2 regions of the Thauera sp. SDU_THAU2 genome follow, and region 1 is predicted to be linked to the other one. Evidence: riboswitches for the same ligand, from Rfam matches in the RefSeq annotation. Region 1 holds a riboswitch; the other holds the start of a gene.
The links. Region 1 has a riboswitch for cobalamin ahead of AAFL97_RS23390 (TonB-dependent receptor plug domain-containing protein). Riboswitches for the same ligand answer to the same signal wherever they lie in the genome.
Positions count from the first base shown of each region.

Region 2: it holds a riboswitch for cobalamin, as region 1 does, so the genes downstream of both, AAFL97_RS12520 (ABC transporter substrate-binding protein) here and AAFL97_RS23390 (TonB-dependent receptor plug domain-containing protein) in region 1, are expected to answer to the same signal.

Region 1 is NZ_JBBWUN010000003.1:4,642,668-4,647,076, reverse strand. It holds gene AAFL97_RS23395 (TonB-dependent receptor) at 1-1,054, opposite strand, end outside; cobalamin riboswitch at 1,195-1,514, opposite strand; cobalamin riboswitch at 1,645-1,867, shown strand; gene AAFL97_RS23390 (TonB-dependent receptor plug domain-containing protein) at 2,011-3,966, shown strand; gene AAFL97_RS23385 (ABC transporter substrate-binding protein) at 4,092-4,409, shown strand, end outside.
Region 2 is NZ_JBBWUN010000003.1:2,370,229-2,374,637, reverse strand. It holds gene AAFL97_RS12530 (chorismate-binding protein) at 1-953, opposite strand, end outside; gene AAFL97_RS12525 (MFS transporter) at 1,059-2,291, shown strand; cobalamin riboswitch at 2,338-2,529, shown strand; gene AAFL97_RS12520 (ABC transporter substrate-binding protein) at 2,646-3,668, shown strand; gene AAFL97_RS12515 (FecCD family ABC transporter permease) at 3,665-4,409, shown strand, end outside.

The sequences.
Region 1 (4,409 bases):
CCAGGTCGTGGAAGATTTCCAGGTAGTCGGAGCGCGACACCGTGTCCGTCGCCGGGTCGTAGCGATAGCCCTCGACGTTCTTCCAGTGCCGGTCGGAAGCGAAGTGATAGACCTCGTTGCGGATGCTCAGCCACTCGTTGGCCGTCCATTCGGCCCGCGCGCGCAGGCGGGTGTCCTTGTAGCGGACGACGCCGTCGGTGACGTTGTAGTTCTCGTGGCGCAGATGCTTCATCACCTTGCCGTTGTAGACCGGCGTGCCCCAGTAGTCCCCCGGCTTCTGCTCGCTGAAGTCGGCCAGAAGTTCGAAGCGCAGATCGCTCGACGGCTGCAGTCGCAGCGTGCTCATGAGCTTGCCGCCGTGCGAACGCGCATGGTCGCGCTTGGCATCCGACTGGTGGCCATAGACGTCGACGCGATAGCTGGCGATCTCGCCGATGGGGCCGGTGGCGCCCAAGCCCAGGCGGTAGGTGTCGTACTGGCCCAGGCCCAGCAGCAGTTCGGTGGAACGCTCGCGGCTGGGCTGCTTGCGCACCGCGTTGATGACGGCGCCCGCCGTGCCGGCGCCAGAGACGATCGAAGCCGGGCCGCGCAGCACTTCGATGCGCTCGTAACCCCAACTGGTGTTGGGATAGTTGATCGTGCCGGCGGCGGTGCCGATGCGCGCGCCGTCTTCGGCGACACCAACCGAATTCACGCCCGCGAAACCGCGCACGGAAAACGACAGGCCGCCGTTGCCGCCGGTGCCCTGCGAAGTCAGGCCGGTCGTGCGGGTGACGGCCTCGACGACGCCGAAGTCGCCGCGCCGGCGCATCGTGTCGGCATCCATCTGCTCCAGGCTGGCTGGCAGCTCCTGCGCGGACAGGCCGGTGCGGCTGCCGGTGGCGGACGGCCGGTTCAGGCCCAGGCTGCCGTCGGGCACGGCCGTCACCTCCACCGGTGCCAAGGTGGTCTGCGCCACGGCGGGCGCGGACAGGAATGCCGCCAGCAGGGCGAAGGGGAGCGGGCGAAGCTTCGCCGGGCTACGGCGGGAAACACAAGATTTGGTGAGTTTCATGGTCAGATCGCAGTGCTGACCGTCCGGACATGCGCAGCGGCACACCACGTCACCCGATGCACACGACATCCGGACCACCTGGAGCCACCACCTGCTTCCCCGCAGACGGTCTGTTGCCAAAAGCCGCGCATCCGACGCGGGATGCACGACGCCAACAGGCCGGTCTCCGGGCTCGCACAGCGTATCCGGGCGCACAGCGCCGGATACCGGACTCACCGCCTTCCCGATGCGTTCGCGCGCTTCCTCGGCGGAAGCCACGTGGCGCATCAGTGGCTGGCCCGGGCGTCGATCGCTCGACGGCCGGAGCCGGGGTGAATCCCGATGTGCTTACCGTTGCGGGGGCAGCCAAGGCCTTGTGCCACCGAAGCCATCATCGCTCCGGCCGCACGCACCTTGTTCCCGTTTACCCAGGCACCTCCCTCGAAGGTGGATGCCCAGCACCTGTAGTTCTCGTCGATCGCGCCACGCACAGGTGCGCAGCCACATCGACGCGACGGGCAGTATATCGCTACGGCAGCGACGCCGATGCCTGGCAAGCCGGGTTTCGCAGTGCAGGCACAAGCTTGCGACGCTACATCCGATTGCGTATGCTCGCCGCCACTTGATCCGGTGTCCGTCCGCGCAGCCGCGTGGCCGGGTGAAACGGGAAGTCCGGTACACGAGGCTCGTCAGCCTCGCCATCCCGGCGCAGCCCCCGCTGCTGTAAACCTTTCAGATGCCGCCATCCATGCCACTGGGCCGTTCAGTTGCCCGGGAAGGCGGTGGCATCGGTCGAAGGCGAGCCAGAAGACCGGCCGGATCAGGAAGAAGTACCAACTCCGGGGTGTGGGTTGTCCGTCTTTTGTGCGCGTGCCGGCAGAAGCTTTCTCCGTCGCATGCCGCAATCGTCTGCTGTCGCCGCAGGGACGCACGGTCTGCACGTACTTTTTTGCCGTTTGCAGGCGATGCGACACATCATGAAAACTTCCATTCCTCAAGGCCTCCGCTCCGCGCTGGCGCTCTCCTGCGCGGCCTTGTGCCAGCCGCTGTGGGCCGTGACGCCCACCGTCACGCTCAACAGCGTCGTGATCGAGGCACCCTCGGTGGAGACCACCACCACCGCCGAACTGGCCCAGTTCGGCAGCAAGACCGAAATCGTCACCCGCGAGCAGATCGAGCGCGCTGGCCCCAGCGCGGACGTGGCGCGGGTGCTGCAGATGTACGTGCCCGGCCTGTTCATCGCGCCCAAGAACGGCCCCTTCGACTACACCGCGGTGTCGCTGCTCGGCGGCCGCACCGACGACACCCTGATCCTGCTCGACGGCGTGCGCCTCAACAACCGCCTGTACGGCGGCATCTACATCGATACGCTGCCGGCCGCCGCGGTGGAGCGCATCGAAGTGCTGAAGGGCGGGCAGAGCCTGTTCTTCGGCACCCAGGCCATTTCCGGCGTCATCAACATCGTCACCCGCCGCGCCCGGAGCAGCGAATATTCCGGCCAGGCCAGCATCGGCGTGGACACTTTCGGCGGCATCAATGCCGAAGGCCGCGTCGAGCGCGTGTTCGAGAACGGCCTCGGCGCATTCGAGTTCCTCGCCTTCGCCAGCCACAACGAATCCGACGGCTACGAGCCCTATCGCCGCAGCGACACCACGGCGACGCTGACCAAGCGCAAGCGCGCCTACGAAGTCACCACGGTCGGCGCCAAGCTGGCGCAGAACTTCGGCAACAATGCGCGCGCCGAGCTGTTCTACCAATACACCGACGCCGATCTCGATTTCGCCCGGCCGACGCAAAACCGTGACACGCGCAACGTCCGCGACCACCACATCCTGACGGCGACCTTCGAGCATGCGCCGAACGACAGCTTCCGCTATTTCGTCAAGGGCCACTTCAACAAGTGGGACACCGACTACACCCGCGTCTACAACCTGCCGGGCGGCGGCATCAGCGTGATCAACGACAAGGACTACTGGGGCTTCAAGGACTGGGGCGTGCAGGCCCAGGCCACCGCCGTGCTGCCCGGCGCGCACGAACTCGTGTTCGGTGTGGACAGCCAGCGCTACCGTGCCCGCGACGACATCACCGAAGTCCATGACCACCAGGCCGAAGCCTATGGCGCCTACGTGCAGTTCCGTCCGGTATTCGAATCCGCACCGAAATGGCAACCGGCCGTCGGCGTGCGCCACGAGAAAATGAGCGGCGGCGGCAGCGCCACGGTGTGGAACCTCAGTTCGCGCTACCAGCTCGACGACCAGTGGGCCTTGCGCGGCCAGATCGGCACCGCCTTCAAGCTGCCCACCGCCTACCAGCTTTACTCGTTCGAGGACGGGCTGCTCGGCAATACCGGCCTGAAGCCCGAGCGCAGCCGCAACATCGAGCTGGGTTTCGACTGGGTGTCGCGCAGCTCCAATCTGCCGCTGCGCCTGTCGTCCACAGTCTTCAAGCGCAAGGTCGAGGACCTCATTTCCGTCGTCGGCGGCCAGTACAACAACAGCAAGGGCGAAATCGACGTCAAGGGCATCGAGTTCGACGGCCAGTTCCAGTTGACCCGCAACTGGGGCATCGGCGGCGACTACGTCCGCACCATCAGCGAAGCGCAGAACGGCTCCCGCCTGACCGGCGTGCCGGCCTGGATGGCACGGGCGCGCGTCAACTTCGACAGCAACGATGCCCGCTTCGGCGGCGAAGTGGCGTGGCGCTTCATTGCCGACATCGCTCACAACGCCACCGTCGAATACGGCCGTTATGCCGTCGTCGATGCCAGCGCGTACTACTATCTGGACGCCGCGCGCAGCCACAAGCTGAGCCTGCTGGTGGAGAACCTGTTCGACCGCGACTACGGCACCGCGCTGATCACCAACGGCAGCCGCCTGGTGCCGCAACTCGGCCGGCCGCTGAACGCCGAACTGCGCTACACCTACCGTTTCTGATTCACCCGCGCCAGACCGCCCGCCGCGTTGCGGGCGGTCTGGCCGAGGCTTCAACTCGGCCATCCACACTCCACGGCCGCCGTATATGACGTTGCCGGCATGCCGAACACTCGCGAAACCGCACCGTGCCCATCATTCCGTCCGCCCTGCCAGCTGCCTTCCTGCCCGCTTGCCGCTCCCTGGCACAAAGGCTCCTGCCAGCACTGCTGCTTGCGCCGGCACTGATTTCCGGCACGCCCGCACATGGCGCGAGCACGGACGATACGGCGCCGCTGCGCTACGACAACTGCGGGCAGGAATGGCAGTTGCCGCATCCACCGCAACGCATCATCGCGCTGAACCAGCATGCCGCCGACCTGGTGCTGGCACTGGGCGGCAAGGACCGCCTGATCGGCGTCAGCTGGCTCGACGACGACGCCGAGGCAGCAGCCAGCGGCCTGTAC
Region 2 (4,409 bases), 2.3 Mb from region 1:
GCGCCGCAGTAGACGCCTCGCGGCCCGCCTTCGAGGGCGCGGATCATGCGCATTGCCTCAACCTTGGGCGCACCGGTGACCGAGCCGCAGGGAAACAGCGCGGCGAACACGTCGGCGAGCCGCGTGCCGGTCCGGGTGCGCGCCACCACGTCGGAAGTCATCTGCCACACGGTGGGCAGGGCCTCGGTGTGGAACAGCGCGGGCACGCGCACGCTGTGCGGCTCGGCGATGCGCGAGAGGTCGTTGCGCAGCAGATCCACGATCATGACGTTCTCGGCGCGTTCCTTGGGGCTGGCGCGCAGCCGCGCGGCCAGCGCGGCGTCTTCGTCGGGCGTGGTACCGCGCGGGGCCGTGCCTTTCATCGGCCGCGTGAGGATCTCGTCTCCGCGCCAGTCGAAGAACAGCTCGGGCGAGACGGACAGCACCTGCACGCGATCCTCATCGCTGTGGCCGCAGTCGATGTGTGCCGCATACCCGCCCGGCTGCGCCCGCCGTAGCGCGGCGAACAAGGCACGGCTGTCGCCCGCCAGCCGTCCGCGCAACTGTGCCGTGTGATTGACCTGGTAGAGCACGCCGTCGGCGATCGCCTGCTGGATGTGGGCATGGGCGGCATCGAAGGCGGTGCGCTCGGGCAGGGTGTGCCAATCGACCACTGCTGCACGGCCCTCCGGTTCGCCGTTCCTGGGCAGCGGGACGTCGTGGATGGCGAACCAGGCCAGCGGCCCGTCCGCTGCATGCGCGCTCAGCGCCACGTCGAACGCGGGTGCGGCCTCGTAGCGCAGATAACCCAGCGCCCACGCACCGGCGCGGGCAGCAGTCTCGACCGCATCGAGCAGTGGGCGCACCTCGTCCAGGCTGTGCGCGGCCAGTATCGCGCGAGGTTGGCCGAAGGCATGGCGCAGGCGCGGCGCGCTGCTGTCGCGGGGATCGGTGAAGTCGATGAAGCTGGTCACGGCGAAGGTGCTGGGGCTCGTCAGGATGTCAGGCCTGCATTTTGCACGCTGGGCGTGCTCGGGGTGTGCTATAAGCCCGCGCAATCGCTCTTCCGTGCATTCCACATGAATCAAGCCCTTCCCGGCACCGTTGCCGACAGCGACCTGCCGTCGCGCCGTCTGCTGCTTTCCACCCAACTGGTCTTCAACATCGGCTTCTATGCCATCGTGCCCTTCCTGGCCCTGCACATGAGCCAGAACCTGGCGCTGGCGGGCTGGATGGTGGGCCTGGTGCTGGGGGTGCGGACCTTCTCGCAGCAGGGCATGTTCTTCATCGGCGGCACGCTGGCCGAGCGTTACGGCTGCCGCACGCTGATCCTGTGCGGCTGCGTGGTGCGCATCGCCGGCTATCTGTGCTTCGCCGCTGCCGATTCGGCGGCGATGCTGCTGCTCGGCGCCTGCCTCACCGGCATCGGCGGCGCGCTGTTCTCGCCCTGCATGGAGGCGCTGGCGGCGCGCATCGATGCGCAGCCTGACGGCAAGGGGCGCAACATCTTCGCCCAGTTCGCGGTGTATGGCGAAGTGGGCGCGGTGGCGGGGCCGCTGCTCGGCAGCCTGCTGTTCGACATCGGCTTCATGCAGATGGCGCTGGTCAGTGCCGGCGTGTTCCTGCTGGCGCTGCTGGTGCTGTGGTCGCGGCTGCCGGCGCTGAAGCCGGCTGCGCCGGGGGCGGGCGGCTGGGGTTGGCGCGAGCTGTTCGCCAACCGTCCTTTCCTGCTGTTCATGCTGTTCTACAGCAGCTATCTGCTGAGCTATAACCAGATGTACCTGGGCCTGCCGGTGGAGCTGGAGCGTTCGCAGGGCGGCGCGCGCGACATGGCCTGGCTGTTCGCGCTGGCCTCGGTGCTGGTGGTGAGCTGCCAGATGCCGCTGGCGGCGCTGTGCAAGCGCCTGCCGCCGCGGCTGCCGCTGGTGCTGGGTTTTGCGCTGCTGGCGGCGGCTTTCGTCAATCTGGCGCTGTGGTCGGCCATCCCGCCGCTGGCCGGCATCTGGCGCTTGCTGCCGGCAGTGCTGACGGTGGTATTGCTGACGGCCGGCCAGATGTGTGCGGTGCCGGTGGCGATGGCGCTGGTGCCGGTCTTCGCCCGCCGGCGCCTGCTGCCGGTGCATTACGGTGCGCTGGCCTCGGCCGGCGGGCTGATGGTGCTGTTCGGCAACATGCTGCTGGGCAAGCTGTTCGCCGGGATACCGGCCGAGCCGGGCGCCGGTGTGCTGGCCTGGAGCGTGGCGGCGGCCTTTCCGGCCTCGAGTACGCTGTATTTCGCCTTTGCCCGGGCCGCACTGCCCCGCCCGGCATGACGCCAGCACAGGACAGGACGATGATGCAATGCGCCAAATGCTCGGGCTATAATCGCGCCGCACCGGTTTCCGCAAGGAATTAATTGGGAATCCGCAAGGGCCGCATGGCCCCAAACGGAACTGCCCCCGCAACTGTAGGCGCCGAGCCTGCTCCACGATGCCACTGGCTTGCCCGGGAAGGCTGGAGCGAGGCGACGAAGCGCGAGTCAGGAGACCTGCCGGCCGCATCGTTGACCATAGACCGGCGGGGTGTCCGGGAAGGGCAATCCCGCGACGGCCTCGGCCTGTCCTCATCCGGGATGTGCTTTCCATGCTGCACACCGCCATGTATACGCCCAATTGGAGATCGCATCCATGGCACTGCCCAGCCTCGAAGTTTCCCGCCTTGCCGTTCTGTTCGCCGGCCTCGGCCTGTCCGCCGCCGCCTTCGCCGCGCCGACCCAGTACCCGCTCACCGTCGAGAACTGCGGCCAGCAACTGAAGTTCGCCAAGGCGCCGACCAAGGCCGTGACCATCGGCCAGGGCGGTACGGAAGCCTTCTACGCGCTGGGCCTGGGCGACAAGCTGGTCGGCACCTCGCTGTGGTTCAACTCGGTATCGCCGGAATTCGCCGAACAGAATGCCAAGGTCGAGCGCCTGGCCGACAACGACCCGAGCTTCGAGGCGGTGCTCGGCAAGCGTCCCGAACTGGTTGCCGTGCAGTTCGAGTGGATGGTCGGCCCGCAAGGCGTGGTCGGCACCCGCGAGCAGTTCCATGACGTGAACATCCCGACCTACATCCTGCCGTCCGACTGCGAAGGCAAGGACAACCTGGTCGGCGCCGACGGCACCCGCCTGCAGCCTTTCGACATCGCCAGTGTTTACAAGGGCGTGCAGCAGCTCGCGCAGATCTTCGACGTGCAGGCGCGCGGCGAAGAGCTGGTGAACAGCTACAAGGCCCGTGTCGCCGCTGCCCAGGAAAAGGCGCGCGCGAACGGTGCGGACAAGCTGTCGGCGGTGTTCTGGTTCTCCAGCGCCGACCTCGAGATCGACCCCTATGTGGCTGGCCGCAAGGGCGTCGCCGACTACATGCTGGCCTCGCTGGGCATCCGCAACGTCATCGAGTCCAACGAGGAATGGCCGACCGTGGGCTGGGAAACCATCGCCAAGGCCAACCCGGACATCCTGATCATCGCGCGCATGGATCGCCGCCGCTTCCCGGCCGACGACCATGAGAAGAAGCTCGAATTCCTCAAGTCCGACCCGGTGACGCGCAACATGGAAGCGGTCAAGCACAAGCGCATCGTCATCATGGACGCCGATGCCATGCAGGCCAGCACCCGCATGGTCGCCGGCATCGAGCAACTGGCCGAGGAAGCCGCCAGGATCAAGCGATGAGCCGTGCCGGCCATTCCCTGGTCGTGCCCGTTTTCGGGCACGGCCTGTGGGTTGTTCCGCTGCTGTGCCTGGCGGTGGCCGCCGGCGTGGCGATCGGCGAGACGCCGATCAGCCTGCCGGTGATCGGCCAGGTGCTGGCGAACAAGCTGTGGGAGGCCGGTTATGTGCTCGACCCGATCGACGAGGGCATCGTCTGGAACTACCGCCTGACGCGCACCATCGTCGCCGCCGCCTGTGGCGCGGGGCTGGCTATTTCGGGCCTGATCCTGCAGTCGCTGCTGCGCAACCCGCTGGCCGAACCCTATCTGCTGGGCATCTCGGCCGGTGCGTCGACCGGTGCGGTGCTGGTCACGCTCGCCGGCATCGGCGCCGGCGCGATCTCGCTGTCGATGGGCGCTTTCGTCGGTGCCATCGCCGCCTTCCTGCTGGTGGCGATGCTGGCGCATTCGGCGCGCGGTGGCACCGGTGGCGGCCAGATCATCCTCGCCGGCATCGCCGGCTCGCAGCTGTTCAATGCGCTCACCGCCTTCCTGATCACCAAGTCGGCGAGCGCCGAGCAGGCGCGCGGCATCATGTTCTGGCTACTGGGCAATCTCAGCGGCGTGCGCTGGCATTCGGTCACGCTGGCGGTGCCGGTGGTGCTGGTCGGCCTGCTGGTCTGCATCTGGCATCGCCGTTCGCTGGACGCCTTCACCTTCGGCGCCGACTCGGCCGCCAGCCTCGGCATTCCGGTGCGGCAGG